3 regions of the Occallatibacter sp. FHG110214_02 genome follow, and region 1 is predicted to be linked to each of the others. Evidence: riboswitches for the same ligand, from Rfam matches in the RefSeq annotation. Region 1 holds a riboswitch; each other region holds the start of a gene.

Region 1 (5,303 bases):
AGATGCTCGAAGTGATAGTGGCCGGATTGGTCGCTGACGACTCGAACGCTCGTCGTGTTGTCCTGCGAGACCAGGGTTACCGTTGCGCCAGCGACGGCTACTCCGGCGGGGTCTCTCACAACCCCACTGAAGCTTGTATTCCCCTGCGCCCAAGCAACTGCACAAGCTAGAAAGAAAACACTGGCAATCCTCAAAATGAACCGCAATTTCATGCTGACTCCTCCCTGGATACGGGATGTTGCCGTTAAATGGCTTAATTTGTACGAGGATTCCAGCGACTATTACGAGAACATGGTGGCAGCTGTGGCTACGCATTGGGAGCCGTGGCATAGAGATCCCGCAGCCCTGCTTCTGCCGCTGCGTGCGCCGCCAATCAAGAAAGGTAAACATCCGTCGAGGAGTCCGCGCCTCAAAATAATTGAGCTAGAGCGACCGCAACGATGGAATAAAAGAAGGGTAGAGAAGAGAGGAAAAGCCGAACCGAAGAACGTCCTCATCCTGCCCTCCGCTTTCACCGAAACGGGGCGCATCTTAACTACGAGGCAGGTATCCTGACTTGCAGGTCATCACCCGTCGCAGCCTTCCCATTCCTTTCGGAACAGTGGCATAGATTGCGAAGGATTCACTGCTTACAGTGGCGGGACCGTGCGGGATTTACACCCGCTTCCCTCTGTGATCTGCTTTCAATTTCAGCAGATACCTCGAAGTAAATTTATCCTAACATGCACCTGCGCGATGAAATGCTGCTAAGTCACAATTGATCTCGAAAGCGGAATGCATCGACTCAAACATCCATTGACCTGTCGAGTTCCAAGAATTTATCTTTCAATTCATCTGGTGTTCGGGAAGGCGGTGCGATTCCGCCACTACCCCGTAACTGTGACGCTGAGAGACCGGCACTCCTTTTGGAAGCCACTGGAGATCAAACCTCCGGGAAGGCTGCTCGATCTTGTCGAAGCGAAAGTCAGGAGACCGGCCAGATGCCAATCTGGGCTTGTTCGACTTCGATGGGAGAGTCGAAGAGTGTATTTGTGGTGTCCGGCTTCTAAAGCTGACGCACGCAGCGGCCTTAGTATTTCTTCCCGCCTGTCTATTTAGCGTTGCGTAAGTGACGCGGAGAACGGTGCATGTGTTCAGCTTCTGCCCGAGATGTGACTCTCGTATTAGGTGGTGTCCGCAGCGGCAAGAGCCGCTATGCCCTACAACTCGCGTCGAGAGCGGAAAAGGTCACTTTCCTCGCGACAGCGGAGCATCGTCAGGACGAGGAGATGCAGCGCAAAATCAAACGGCATCGTTCTGAACGGCCTGAGCATTGGACAACCATCGAAGAACCCCTGAACTTGGTGGAGGTAATTGAATCGGTAAGGGACTGTGACTTATTGGTTGTAGATTGCCTGACGCTGTTTGCAGGGAAGCTTCTTGAAGTCTATGAAAGCGATGCAGCAGCGATCAACAAAAGCATAGATGCGCTGTGTACGTCCCTCACATCAAATCGATTCACCATCGTGCTGGTTTCCAACGAGGTCGGGAGCGGAGTTGTTCCAGCTTTCGAGATGGGGAGACGATACAGGGACCTGCTCGGCGAGATCAATCAGCGTATTGCCGCAGTAGCTGACCATGTCGTTTTAATGGTGGCAGGGCTTCCACTTGTGCTCAAGGGCTCTCTCAGCGAAAAGGAGGGCATGTGACCGTTTCCATAAATCCAGCCGCGAAGCCTGAGATGAGCCAACCTGGCATTGACGAGTTGATTAGAGCGATTAGTCCGCCGAGCGAAGAATGGCGCGCAAGGGCACGCCTGCATCTCGACAGCTTGACGAAGCCACTCGGGAGCCTGAGCAGGCTTGAAGACATTGCGGCCCAAATTGTAGCGATTCGAGGCGAAAGAATCACGGAACCGGTAAGCAAAGCAGCCTATGTTTTTGCTGCAGATCATGGGATCACAGAAGAAGGCGTTAGCGCATATCCACGTGAAGTGACCCGGCAGATGGTTCTGAACTTTCTAGCGGAGGGCGCCGCAATCAACGTGTTAGCGCGATTGCACCACGCAGCATTGCACGTCGTCGATGTAGGTGTGGATGCGGAATTTGGCTCGATTGCGGGGCTTCTCGATCGCAAGGTGCGGCGCGGCACGCGGAATATGCTGCATGAAGCTGCGATGAGCGAAGAAGAAGTTGGGAAAGCATTGCGTGTCGGTTATCAGCTTGGAACTGACGCCGCTGCTGCTGGACATAACATCCTTGCAATTGGAGAAATGGGAATTGGCAACACGACCGCTGCCAGCGCTGTGACTTGCGCGCTGATCGGTGTTGCAGCTATAGAGGCAACCGGCAAGGGCACTGGAGTTGATCCCACCGCATATGCGAACAAGGTGCGCGTGGTTGAAGCCGCCGTTGCGAAACATTGCAGTCCCTCCAGCAGTCTTTCTCCTGTTGAGATTTTGCGGTGTCTTGGTGGGCTTGAAATTGCCGCGATGACAGGGATGGTTCTTGCTGCCGCCAAGCACCGCCTTGTTGTCGTACTCGATGGATTTATCTCTACTGCCGCAGGGGCCCTCGCGGCTGGCATTGAGCCGTATGTGAGCGGCTATTTGATTGCTGGCCACCAATCAGAGGAGCCGGGACACAAGCTGCTTCTTCAACATCTGAAACTTACGCCCGTGCTCACTCTCGGAATGCGCCTTGGCGAAGGCTCAGGAGCCGCACTTGCAATGCCTGTCATCGAATCAGCAATCGCCATCTATAACCAGATGGCAACCTTTGCATCAGCAGGAGTGAGTGGAGCCGAAGCATGAGCCTAACCACCCAAATGCAGAGAGCTTGGTTTGACTGTCTCACCGCCGTACAGTTCCTTACACGTCTTCAAGTGCCATCTGGTCCCTATGAAAAGGATTCTCTAGCGCGCGCCGTGAAGTTCTTTCCTGCGGTTGGATTACTAATTGGTCTGGGTAGTGCGCTTCTGTATTTCCTGCTTGCGCCTCATCTCCCGTTGACGGTAGCTGCATTGCTTATTGTCATTTACCTTGTAGTGATTACAGGATGCCTGCACGAAGATGGGCTTGCAGACGCTGCAGATGGCTTCGGCGGCGGATGGGAGCGAGAAAAAGTGCTCTCGATTATGCGCGACAGTCGCATTGGAAGCTATGGAGCAGTGGCTCTCATCTTCAGCGTGCTTGCTCGCGTTCTCCTCATCGCCTCGCTACCAGCAGCCCAGGCGGAAGTCTACCTCGTTGTGGCCCCGGTTCTGAGCCGCTGGACGATTCTCCCACTTAGCTTCTATCTTCCTTCGGCGCGCGAACGCAGCGTCAATCAGATTGACGGACAAGGAGCGCGTATTGCTCGCCTCGCGACACGCGGTAGCCTCATTTTGGGTAGCCTGTTTACAGCGCTCGTTGTTTTTGCATTACTGCGCCTTCGTGGGTTCGTGCCTGTATTTGTAAGCGCAGGCGTCACATTGCTCACAGCACTCTATTACAACCGTCGAATCGGCGGCGTTACAGGAGACTGCTTTGGTGCGACGACACAGTTGACCGAAATTGCAGTATTGCTCTCCGGAGTGTGGATCTGATGAGGTCGCTGCTCTTTATCCGCCATGCTGAAACTGACCTCGCAGGTCGGTTCTGCGGGCACTCTGACCCGCCTGTCAATAAGCGAGGGCATCGTCAGATAGAGGATCTATTGCGAAAGCTGGAAGGCATATCCATCGACACCGTCTATACAAGCGATCTGGTCCGCGCACAAACAACCGCGGATGCAATTGCCGAAGTGCATGGAACTTTGCCAATCACGATTCCTGGACTCCGCGAGATTAACTTCGGAAAATGGGAAGGATTGAGCTGGAGTGAGATCGAGTTTCGTGATGCCGATTATGCTCGCAGATGGGCAAAGGGTTTTCCTGAATTACCGGCTCCGGGCGGTGAGTTATTTGCAATGTTCCAGTCCAGGGTGCGGGCAGAAGTAAAAAAGCTTCTTTCTGCACCTAGGCAAGGATGCGCAGCCATCGTTACGCACCGCGGCGTGATGTGTGTTGTATTGCGTTCGCTTTGCGGCGTTGAAGAAGAACAGGCATGGCTACAGACAAAAGAGTACTGCTCATTCTTTCGATATACGCAAGGAGGTGGCCAGTGAGTATGGAAATGACACAGGTGAGAGAACTGGCCGGATGGGATTTGGATGAGAATGAGTACCGTCCGAAAATCATAGACACTGGCAGACTCCACTCTGCGCATGCGCGTGTCGCTGCACGTTCGCCATATCAGGTAGAAAACGCTCTCTGTGAAGAGGATGCTGAAAGGCTTAGCAGTTTGTTTGCAATTCAAAAGCAGAGGGATGATCTTCAAGCTGAAATGGCTGGCCTCGACTGGTTCCTCGGCGTTGTAGATCTTCGGAAGCTTCTCGCGTTTCAGCGCAGGCTTATTTTGCGTCCTGATATTTCACGATCCACGCGCGCCGCAACCGATAACTGGGACGCGCGGATGGACTTATGCTTCGGAGAGACGAAGCCTGTTGTCTGTGAAGTGATTCACAAGGATACATCCGTTGAATTGCGTTCAAGCAATCCCAACCTGCATTTCCGAGTAACAGGGAACGGCGCAAATCCGATTGCAGTCCATACTGGCAGCCCGTTCTTTGAGATCGCAGAGTACAAAAGCCGCTGGTTTCTACGGGATGGCTATCATCGAGCATTCCAATGTCTGCAGGCTGAAATCTTCTGTCTTCCTGCCGTCATTGTGCAGGCCAGAACGGCAGAAGAACTTGGAGCCGTTCATCCATGGTTCTTTTCAGAGCAGGTTCTTTTTTCTTCCACCCCGCCACGAGTTACCGATTTTCTGGATGATGCGCTCGTGATTGAGTACAACCGGGCTCCTTTAATCAAAAGCCTTCGTATCAGGATTGAGGAGACCTATACCCTTCAAGGAGAAAACGTATGAGCATTGCAACCAAACGCGGTGATGGAGGGCAGACTGGTCTGGCCGGTGGCATTCGCGTATCCAAGGCCGACCTGCGTGTCGAATCCTACGGTTCCGTTGATGAGCTCAATGCCCATCTTGGTTTTGCCAGGAGCATCTGCCAGAACAAGGAGATAGCGGCATGGACCGAAGAGATTCAACGCACACTTTTTCGTGTCGGCTCCGCTCTGGCTACACCTCCGGAAAGCAAAAAAAACCCGCCCGCTATCACAATGGAAGATGTCGATAAGCTCACGGATTTGGTGCACAAGATTGAAGCAACCGAGGGCATTCTTGCGGACTGGTCATTGCCGGGAGGGCATCCAGAATCTGCGGCCTATGAAATTGCGCGTACCGT
Region 2 (5,303 bases), on a different contig from region 1:
CAAAAATTGCTGTAGTACCTGTATGTGGTGATTCAAGACGAACAGGTCCGTTGCTTGCGTCGCTCCCGCTTGCCTACTCTGCTGTGTGCAAAGAGCAGCCGGTACATCGCACGGTCCACTGTCCGCGGCTAAACCTAATATCTGTAAGAGATAGCGGCGCAATGTCGAAGTGCCAGAATGTCTGTGCGGGGATATGCAGAGCGTGAACAATAGCGGCACGAATTACTGCTGGATGAGTAATTGCAACCGTAGAGGTGTGACCCAAATCACCTTGTTCTTTCATCCAGCTTCCAGCCCTGGCTACTAGTTCTTCAATGGACTCGCCGCCATGAGGAGAGGCACTCGCGTCCGTCAACCATGCCAGGATTCCATCCGGCTCTGTTGTCTGCACATCTTCCATGCTTCGGCCCTGCCATCTCCCATAGTAGCAATCGCGCAGTGCGGGAGCGACAACAGCCTGCAATCTCAAGTAGTGTGCTGTTTGCTGTGTGCGCTATTCTGGCGCGAAGTAGATATATTCTGCGCGAGGTAGCACCCAATTGGTTTTGGTAATCCTGGCAATCTCTTCTTCAGCAATGGGCTCATCGAGCGGAAAGGCTGCTCGCCTTTGTGCTTGCGTGGCTGCATGAGCGATCAGGATTAGTTTGGGTACACGGATGATTTCCTTTGCGACGTTTGTGACTCTAGCTCTTGACACGCATGATACGGAGACATAGGGTTAAATTAGTCTTTTGAAATGAAGTGGAGAAGCCGGTGAGAACCCGGCGCGGTCGCGCCACTGTAACTGACAGAATACAGTCAGAAGCCAGACCTCCTTTCATTCCTCAAACGAACTCTGCTGTGGGACGCACGATCCCAGGAGGTTCTTGAAATGGCTCAGCCTGTAGCCGGCACATTTGCTCCGCAACCTGTTTCCATTCCCGCCATTCCAGTGCATGAAATTCTTCCATGGGCACTCTTTGGTGGCCTCCTGATGCTGCTCGCGCTCTATTTCGTCGGCGCCGAGCAAGGAGCAACCTCGCTCCTGCAGGGCCACGCTATTCATGAATTCGTGCACGATGGCCGCCATCTTCTCGGCTTTCCCTGTCACTAAGAGGCAAAGATGACTCGTATCCTGCTTGTGCGCGGGATGCTTGCCGGCATCGTCGCAGGCCTGCTTGTATTTGCACTGGCCCGATGGATCGGCGAACCACAGGTGGAGCGCGCCATTACATTTGAGACCAATCTGGATCAGGCCAGGGGCGAAGCTCCCGAGCCTGAGATCGTCAGCAGGGAAGTGCAACGGAGCTTCGGTCTCCTCACCGGTACGCTTGTATACGGAACTGCAATTGGCGGCATCTTCGGCCTGGTCTTTGCTTTTGCTTATGGTCGCATCCCGATTGCCAATCCAAGAATGCTCTCTGCGGTTCTGGCAAGTATGGGATTCGCTTCAATTGCATTGGTTCCTGTGCTCAAATATCCAGCCAATCCACCTTCGGTTGGGAATCCTGAAACCATCGGCATACGCACGGCCTCTTTCTTTCTACTGCTTGCTTTCTCGGTTGCCGCTGCGGTTCTTGCTGCGCAGCTTCAACTTCGTCTCCACAGCCGTTTGGGCGCATGGAGCTCTTTGCTTTTGGCCGTTTTCGTTTTCGTGATTGCCATGGCAGTGGTTTTCCATTTCCTGCCCAATTTTGATGAGGTTCCCGCAGGATTCCCCGCAACCCTGATGTGGAAGTTCCGTGTTGCCGCTCTTGAAATGCAGGCATTGATATGGAGTTCTCTCGGTTTTATTTTTGGATGGCTTGTAGACAGGGTTTTCACTGCACAGCAACTTCATCCCTGACTACATATTTTTACGAAGGACAGAAACGATGCGTCGGCTTTCAAGCCTCATTTCCGCACATGTTCGTTTACGCTTTTTGTTTTTCACTGCGCTGCTACTGCTCTGTGCTTTGGCAGGCCCTGCGCAGACAAAGCCGCAGCGCATCGTATCGACTACGCCAAGCATTACGGAGACTCTTTTCGCGCTGGGTATTGGAGATCATGTTGTAGGAGTCTCCCGCTTCTGCAATTACCCTCCCGAAGTGCAAAAGCTCCCCAAGATCGGAAGCTACATCCATCCTGATGTAGAAGCCATCGCGCGCCTCACGCCGGATCTCGTGATACTGGAGAGCGGAGCAAATCAGGTGACGGATCGCTTAATCGGCTTGCATATTGGCTATATCGAAGTGCCGCATCTCACGCTTGAAGATATATTCACAACCACACAGCTCATTGGGAAAGCCACAGGAGTGCCCGATCGCGCCGCCAGCCTGATCGCGCAAATGAAAAGCTCTCTGAACGCGATTCAAGCCAGGGCGAAAGCACAGCTATCCCCACGTGTAGTTGTCATCGTAGATCGTCAGCAGGGAACACTCAACAACCTCACCGTTGTCGGGGCCAATAACTATGTCAACCAGATCATCGAAGTAGCTGGTGGCAAAAATGTTCTGGCCAAACCCGGCCTTCCGCCTTATCCGCGCATCGCTCTCGAAACCATCCTGCGCGAAAATCCTGATGTCATCATCGATCTAAGCGGAACGCAGGAGACGGAAGCGGCACGCCAGGTCTCACGCAGTTCCACCATCGCCCTGTGGAATCAATACCACGACCTTGTGGCAGTGCGCAGTGGGCACGTTTACGCAGGTACAACAAACTTGCTTGTTGTACCCGGCCCACGCACCCCTCTAGCCGCGAAGCGCCTCTATGACTTCATTCATGGCATAGGAGGCTCCGATTGAGTTCCTTGCTTGAAGTCGAGAGCGTTAGCTTTTCCTATGGAAACCGCTCCGTGCTTGATTCCGTCGGTTTTCGTGCCGATAAAGGAGAGTTCCTTGCACTGCTTGGAATCAACGGCTCTGGAAAAAGCACATTGCTCGACATCATCTCAGGCTTTCGCAGGCCGGAGACAGGTACTGTCACAATCAGTGGGCGCAGCCGGCAGCAATGGAGCCGGCGTGAAATTGCGCAAAATGTCAGTCATCTCCCCCAGGCCATTCATGCGGACCTTCCTTTTACCGCCGAACAGTTAGTTGGCATGGGAAGATATCCGCACACAGACCGCTGGTTTGAATCCGAAGAGGATCATCGACGTATCCGCACTGCAATGGAACGCACCTCATGCTGGCCGCAGCGTCATCGTCCCTTTCGTTCTCTGAGCGGAGGCGAGCGTCAACGCATTCTTCTCGCTGCATGTCTCGCGCAGGATGCAGCCACGCTGCTCCTGGATGAGCCATCAACCTTTCTCGATATTGAGCAGCAACTGCATTGCTTCAGCGTGCTGCGTGATGAAGCGCATACTGGAAAACTCTGTATCGCCGCGACGCATGATCTAAATCTCGCGCTCACCTACTGCACGCGCCTCGTGGTACTTGCAAACGGCGTGATCGCCTTCGACATGTCAACAGAGTACGCGCACAGCAATAAAGAGTGGCTGAGCCTGTTCTCAACGCGACTGGACATGGGAACAACTCCATCTGGCGCGCCGTGGGTGTGGTATCGATGAGCGCACGTCAACGGCTTTTGTTCATAACACAGCACTGCGTAACGCTCTCCGTGCTTATCTTTCTTGCCGCTGCTCTACTCCTGCCGTGGGTCGGAGCCGGCCCCATAAGCCTTGCGCGAGTTGTTCAGCATCAAGCCCCCGATTACGAGATCCTGCTGCAACTTCGCGTGTCGCGCACGCTGCTTGCTTTAATTGCCGGGGGCGCGTTGTCACTGGCCGGCTCGCTCTTTCAGGCAGTGCTCCGGGACGCACTCGCTGATCCCTACACGTTGGGCATCTCATCCGGTGCATCTCTCGGTGCAGTTGCAGTTATCGCCATCGGATGGGAGACCTTCTTAGGAATCCCTATGACCTGGATCGGAGCGTTGGCCGGTGCCTTCGCTGTTCTCGCCTTTGTCATTGGCGGAGCCTTCCGGCAGCGCCAGATATCCGCCTTTAGCCTGCTTCTCACCGGAATCGCTATCAACAGCATCTGTGCTGCATTCATTATTATTCTCAGCAGTTTTGTAGGATTGTCACGCTCGTTCTCCATTGTGCGATGGCTGATAGGCAGCATCGATGCCACCAGTTACATTTCTTTGGCGGTGGTGGCAGTGGTTGTACTGGCCGTCTCAGCGGTAATACTCACACAGGCGCGCAGTTGGAATCTGCTCGCCGTCGGAGAGCGATGGGCCTCTTCACGCGGCGTGCATGTAGGTCCTCTTCTTGTCCAAGGCTATATTCTTGGTTCCATCCTCGTAGCAGGGGCAATTGCTCTCACCGGCCCCATCGGCTTTGTCGGGTTAATTGTTCCGCATCTTGTGCGCTCGCGCATCAGCTCGGACCATCGCTTGCTAATGCCATGTGCATTCCTCCTTGGCGGAACGCTACTCGCGCTCTGCGACTCCATCGGAAGAATCGTCATGCCTCCTGCAGAGCTACCAGCAGGCGCTGTGCTCGCCTTAATTGGAGGCCCCTACCTGGTTTGGGTTATCCGCCAGAGAACCCCCGCGGAGGAGATATGACATCGCATCGTCAGCGCGTCATTCGTGCAGATGGCCGCACTCTGAATATCATGCAGCATCGAGGACATCTCTCCTATTGCTTCACCGGTTGCTGCGGCCGCACGGAACGCGGCTATGCGGAAGTCCCCGTCGATATCTATAAGGAAGAATGGATCAAGCGCAAAATCCGCAATCAGGTCCATCTCACCAAAGGCGGATGCCTCGGCCCCTGCTCATTAGCCAATGTGGCATGCCTGGTTGGCCTGCCCGGCGAATTTAGTTACCAGCGATCTACGAGTAAAACTGGTATGAGGGGCGCCCTTGAGTGGGTAAGGCAAAGAAGCACAGCCCAGAGCAGATCGTGAGCCTGCTGCGGCAGAGAGAAGAGGCAGTTTCGAGCGGCCGGACGACGCCATTGGCGTGCCGGGAAGCTGGAATTACGGACCAGACGTACTACCGTTGGCGGAAGGAATACGGCGGGTTGCAGACGGACCAGGCGCGCCGGTTGAAGGAACTTGAGCAGGAGAACGCGAAGCTGAAGCGTATCGTGGCAAACCTGAACTTGGAGAACCTCGTTCTGAAGGACGTGGCTTCGGGAAACTTCTGATCCCCGCACGGCGTTGTTCTGCCGTGGCTCAGGCATGCGGAAAGCGCGGCCTGAGCCAGCGCACGCGTGCCGGCTGTTGAGCCAGCCGCGTGGCACGCAGCGTTACCAGTTGCGGCGGCGCGACGACGAAGATGCACTTACGCAGGCGATTATCGAGCTTGCCAAGCAGTATGGCCGAGTGGATGCA
Region 3 (5,303 bases), on a different contig from region 1:
CAATCGGCACAGCCATCATGGTAAAGACGCCGGCGGGCGAAAGCGCAAAACCCGCAGTGGTGGCGTCGTAATTCATCATCTGCTGCATGTAGAGCGGCAGCAGATATGTGGTTGCATAAAGCACCGAGTACAGGCACAGAACAAGGATGCAGCAGGTACGGAAATTACGTTCTTTGAGCAGATGCAGATTGATGATGGGTCTGGCGTGGTTCCACTCCCACACAATAAGCCCAAGCAGCGAGACTGCGGCGATGATGACGAAGCTGACGATGAAATTCGAGCCGAGCCAGTCGAGTTCTTGGCCCTTATCGAGCACAATTTCAAGTGTCGCAAGGCCAAGCGATACGAGCGAAAGGCCAACGTAGTCAATGTGCAGGTTCCGGCGATTAGCCGCAAACTGTTGCTTCATGTAGGTCGGATCTTCCAGCACCATGCGAGCAAGGAAGAAACAGGCAATGCCGACCGGAATGTTGATGTAGAAGATCCAGCGCCAGGAATAGTTGTCGGTAATCCAGCCACCGAGCGTGGGGCCAAGCACAGGTGCAACAAGAATGGCAATGGTGTAGAGCGCCATGGCCATGCCACGCTTGTGCGGCGGAAAAGCATCGGCAAGAATAGCTTGCACGGACGGCTGCAGACCGCCGCCTGAGAGTCCCTGTAGAACGCGGAAGAGAATCAGCGTGCCGAGTGAAGGTGCGATCCCGCAGAAGGCAGAGAAGATGGTGAAGAAAAGGACCGAGGTAAGGAAGAAGTTCTTGCGGCCAACAACGCTGGAGATCCACCCGCTGATGGGGAGAATGATGGCGTTGGCAACAAGGTAGCTGGTGAGCACCCAGGAACCTTCGTCCTGCGAGGCCGAAAGCGATCCGGCAATGTGGGGCAGGGCAACGTTGGCAATGGAAGTGTCGAGCACCTCCATGAAGGTGCCGATTGTGACGACAATCGCCACAATCCATGGGCTGAAGACCTTCCGGGCAGGCTCGGGATAAGGCATAGGCAGTGCGTGCACAGGCATAGCTGCGGGCGCTTCGTGCTCGGCGATTTCCTGTTCTTTAATCATGGGGAAGCTTAACTGTACTCATCAGTTCAGTGAATTGAACGTATGAGTCAATGAATTGGACGCCGTACACTGGGGCAAGGATTCAGGAAGTCGATGGCAAAGACGGCAACCAAAACGGCGGAAGAGCGAAAAAGGCAGATTGTTACGGAGTTTCGCCGAGGGGAGATTCTCGAGGCGGCAGCGAAGGTCTTTGGCGACAAGGGCTTTGAGGGCACGCGGATGGATGACATCGCCGCGGAGGCAGGGCTTGCGAAGGCGACGGTCTATGCCTACTTTAACTCCAAGGACGAGATTTACGAGGCAACGGTAGGGCAGGCGCTGGCGGAGATTTCCGCGCTGACGGAAGAGCAGATTGCCCTGGCGAAGGATTTTGTAGGACGTTTGCGGGCATTTGTTGCGGTTCGATTGAGTTATTGGCGAGAGAAGCAGTCGTTTTACCGTGTGATTTCAAGCGTGAATCGCGAGATGCTCGACCGTAAACGGAGCCTGAAATGGCGCAAGCCCGCGGTGGATTATCTCGTTTCGTTATTTATGGAAGCCGCGGAGCGGAAAGAAATTCCGCAGCAGAATTTTGAAGTGGCGGCGTGGGCGCTGATGGATATGATTCGAGGGATTCACGAGCGCAGGATTGCGCGGACAGAAGATTCCCCCGAAGAAGAGATTGAGCAGTTGACGGCGTTTATGCTGCGGGCGCTGGGAGCGACGCGCGGGATGCAGAAAGCCTGACCTAGTCCTTTATTTTCACGCGCAGTGGTTATGCGGTGGAGCGGTTGTGAATTTTTGCCAGCCGCAATCCCCGTACAGAATTGAAAACGAAAATGCGCTCAGCGGAAAGAAACTCTTCTCGCGTGATTGTTGCCACTTCGATTTCAGGATGTGTTGCCAGCAGATGCTGCCGATAGACGCCGGGCAGCAAACCACATTCAAGCGGCGGCGTTATCAACTTTCCATTCTTCTCAATCATCACGTTATGAATGGCGCATTCGGTCACATGGCCTTGTGTGCTGAAGAAGAGCGCATCATCACAACCCGCAACCTGTGCTTGCGCAAGAGCTTCATCAAATAAGACACGCCGCGTTGTTTTGTGTCGTAGAAAAACATCTGATGAATCGACCTGTATGGGAGAGAGCAGTAGAAGGGCCGACTCTCTGGATGGAGTCAGAGGAGTGCTGGTGATAGAGACAGTGCCAGAGCGCGACAACAGCAGACGAACGCGATGATGGGTTCCTTGCGGAAATGTTTTCGCCAACTGATATAGCTGCTGGCGGATATTTTGTGAGTCACAGGCGAAATCAAAATAGGTAGCGGAATTTTGTAGACGTTGAAGGTGGAGATTGAGCAGTGTGAAGTCATCTGTCCATGCTATGGTTTCAATCAACTCAAACCGCGGTGATGTGTGCGTGAGGAACTTCGACTTCAATAGGCATTCTTCGTACTCAGCCTGCGGGTCGGAGTCATGCGTAATGCCTGAGCCTACGCGCAGCCTGGCCTCTCCCTTTTGAAGCGTCACCGTGCGTATAGCGACACTGAAGACCGCGTCCCCATTGGGTGAAAAGAAACCAATGGCTCCGCAGGCAATCTCGCGTGGCCCGTTTTCAAGCTCACGAATAACCTGCATGGTACGTACTTTGGGCGCGCCAGTGATGGAGCCGCATGGAAAAAGACTGCGGAAAATTTCGTAATAACTCGTTTGCGGCTTGAGCTCACCGCGAATAGTTGAGGTCATCTGCAGCAGTTGCTGATAACGCTCAATGGTGAATAAATCCGTGACTTCAACGCTGCCGGTTTTGCAGATGCGCCCTAGGTCATTGCGCATGAGATCGACAATCATCACATTTTCCGCGCGATTCTTCTCATCTGCCGCGAGCCATGCGGACATACGCGCATCTTCCTCAAGATCGCGACCTCGGGGAGCCGTGCCCTTCATCGGGCGTACGGTGATTTGGTCTTGCTGCTTACGAAAGAAAAGCTCCGGTGAGGCTGAGAGTATATGTGCTTGGCCAGTGTGAATAAGCGCTCCATAAGCAACCGGCTGGTTCTCCATAATCTTTGCAAACAACTCCGCAGCGCCTTTGCTGTAACGCATGCGCATCTTCATGGTGAAGTTGGCTTGGTAGAAATCTCCGACTTCGATGAACTGACGAACCTGCTGAACATGGTCGCGGTATTCAGACGGGGAGATGCCTAAGGAGATTGCAGAAGGTTCTTCGGCGTCTTCGTCACAAGGTTCGGAAGCAGCGGGTAAAGATGCACTCTCTTTGCGAATAAGCGGGGCGTGATAGACACCAAACCATGCCAGAGGAAAATCACTCGCATATGCAAGCGCCGCGACCTGTCCGAGAGCGGCGGGCTCAAAATGATATCCAGCTTCGTAGCTCAAAAAGCCTGCTACATAATAGCCATCCTGCAGCGCCTTCTCGATGGATGCGAAGAGAGCAGGGATTTCATCGAGATTGTTGGCAGAGAGAATTTGCAGCGCATCGGTGAAAAGAAAGCTGCTCTGGTTTTCAATATCGGTGCGTGCTGTTTGTAACAGCACGCAGCCGTAATGCTCTGCTGCATACGTCGGCCAGTCTTCGAGTGGATATTGCATCGGTTCTTTCACGGGAATGAGTGCCACTTCTCATTGCAACACATGGGGGTATGAAGATGTTTGCCCTTGCCTTCTCTCCAAGCCCGTGCAGTAGACTACACGTGTGCAGGTCAAATCGCCCACGGGCGGTTTGTTAAACGGGAAGCTGGTGAGAATCCGGCGCTGTCCCGCAGCGGTGATGGGAACGAAATGTTGCACGGCGCAAGCCAACGCACTGTCTCCTGAGAGATGGGAAGCGGCAACAGAGTAGGCAGCCCAAAGTCCGAATACCGGCCTGCCACCACCACCATGGAAGCGCAGTGCGCTGACCGTGGGTGCGCTGAGGATACCGCTCTCGTGGATTGGAGCCGGTGGCCATAGCTGTTTCTGCGCTTTCACGCGACGCGGAGCATGCCTGCGCATGGGTGGTTCTTTCACGCATCAAGGAGAGAACCAAAATGCTTGCAGATACGGCATCGAATATCCCCAAACTTAAAACCGCAAATTTAGGATTTCCTCGCATGGGAGGCCAGCGCGAGCTGAAGTTTGCGCTGGAAGGTTATTGGTCAGGCAAACATACGGAGGCAGAACTGCTGGAGATTGCGAAGAACCTTCGTGCCAGGCACTGGAAGCTGCAAAAGGACGCGGGAATCGACTTCATTCCTTCAAATGATTTCTCACTATATGACCAGGTGCTCGATATGCTTGTTCTGCTTGGCGCAACGCCGGAGCGTTTCGGTACAGGCAAGGTTACGCTGGAGCGCTACTTTGCCATGGCCCGCAGCAGCCACGAGCAGACGGCGATGGAGATGACGAAGTGGTTCGATACAAACTACCACTATCTTGTGCCGGAGTGGAGCGACGGCATTTCATTTGCAGTGGATACCACCAAGCTGTTGAACGAGATTCATGAGGCGCGCCTGCTGGGCATTGAGACGCGGCCTGTGTTGATCGGTCCGGTCACGTTGCTTCTGCTAGGCAAAGCGGTGGATGGTTTTGGCGCATTCTCGCTCGCGGACAAGCTGATTGCTGCATACAAGACAATTCTCGCGCAACTTGCGCAGGAAAAGATCTGGTGGGTGCAGATTGATGAGCCAATTCTTGCAACAGATCTTTCCACTGAGGCAGTGGACTTCTTCCGTAAGGTATATGGCGAGCTACGATCCGTTCCAATCAAAATCATGCTGACCACGTATTTTGGTCGGCTGGCAGAAAATCTTTCTCTTGCAGTGGACGCAAACACAACTGGTCTGCATATTGATGTTGTGCGCGCGCCACAGCAACTTGAACAGGTGCTTGCGGTTCTAAAACCGCACCAGGTTCTGAGCGTGGGATGCGTGGAAGGGCGCAACATCTGGCTAACGAACTTCGCGGAGGCGTCTGTGTTGCTGTCTCGCGCAGTGGGTGTGCTTGGAGCAGGGCGGGTTATAGTGGCGCCGTCATGCTCGCTGCTGCATGTGCCGCATGATTTGCGGAGCGAGACGAAGTTGTCCGCGCATCTCAAAAGCTGGCTGCGTTTTGCCGAAGAAAAGCTGAATGAAGTTGTTGCTCTGGCCAAGGGAGACGTTGAAGCAGCGCAGCAGAATGCTGCCGCGATTGCAGACCGTGCGTCTGCTGAGTCCTCGACCAACCCGGCGGTACGTGCGCAACTTAATGCACTGAAGGAGAGCG

The links. Region 1 has a riboswitch for cobalamin ahead of cobU (bifunctional adenosylcobinamide kinase/adenosylcobinamide-phosphate guanylyltransferase). Riboswitches for the same ligand answer to the same signal wherever they lie in the genome.
Region 2: linked by a shared signal. The riboswitch ahead of AC5S3R_RS17930 (CbtB domain-containing protein) and the one ahead of cobU (bifunctional adenosylcobinamide kinase/adenosylcobinamide-phosphate guanylyltransferase) in region 1 are both predicted to bind cobalamin.
Region 3: linked by a shared signal. The riboswitch ahead of metE (5-methyltetrahydropteroyltriglutamate--homocysteine S-methyltransferase) and the one ahead of cobU (bifunctional adenosylcobinamide kinase/adenosylcobinamide-phosphate guanylyltransferase) in region 1 are both predicted to bind cobalamin.

What each region holds. Positions count from the first base shown of each region.
Region 1 is NZ_JBZYWK010000021.1:20,800-26,102, reverse strand. Features, by position in the region: gene AC5S3R_RS16310 (TonB-dependent receptor) at 1-212, opposite strand, end outside; cobalamin riboswitch at 525-719, opposite strand; cobalamin riboswitch at 819-995, shown strand; gene cobU (bifunctional adenosylcobinamide kinase/adenosylcobinamide-phosphate guanylyltransferase) at 1,152-1,688, shown strand; gene cobT (nicotinate-nucleotide--dimethylbenzimidazole phosphoribosyltransferase) at 1,685-2,791, shown strand; gene cobS (adenosylcobinamide-GDP ribazoletransferase) at 2,788-3,564, shown strand; gene AC5S3R_RS16290 (histidine phosphatase family protein) at 3,564-4,124, shown strand; gene AC5S3R_RS16285 (hypothetical protein) at 4,127-4,927, shown strand; gene AC5S3R_RS16280 (cob(I)yrinic acid a,c-diamide adenosyltransferase) at 4,924-5,303, shown strand, end outside.
Region 2 is NZ_JBZYWK010000025.1:67,566-72,868, reverse strand. Features, by position in the region: partial or broken gene AC5S3R_RS17935 (histidine phosphatase family protein) at 74-481, opposite strand; adenosylcobalamin (AdoCbl) riboswitch at 721-869, shown strand; gene AC5S3R_RS17930 (CbtB domain-containing protein) at 872-1,093, shown strand; gene AC5S3R_RS17925 (CbtA family protein) at 1,103-1,825, shown strand; gene AC5S3R_RS17920 (ABC transporter substrate-binding protein) at 1,854-2,762, shown strand; gene AC5S3R_RS17915 (ABC transporter ATP-binding protein) at 2,768-3,526, shown strand; gene AC5S3R_RS17910 (FecCD family ABC transporter permease) at 3,451-4,530, shown strand; gene AC5S3R_RS17905 (hypothetical protein) at 4,527-4,874, shown strand; partial or broken gene AC5S3R_RS17900 (transposase) at 4,835-5,294, shown strand.
Region 3 is NZ_JBZYWK010000006.1:82,860-88,162, reverse strand. Features, by position in the region: gene AC5S3R_RS07565 (DHA2 family efflux MFS transporter permease subunit) at 1-1,060, opposite strand, end outside; gene AC5S3R_RS07560 (TetR/AcrR family transcriptional regulator) at 1,154-1,786, shown strand; gene pabB (aminodeoxychorismate synthase component I) at 1,815-3,680, opposite strand; cobalamin riboswitch at 3,744-3,945, shown strand; gene metE (5-methyltetrahydropteroyltriglutamate--homocysteine S-methyltransferase) at 4,091-5,303, shown strand, end outside.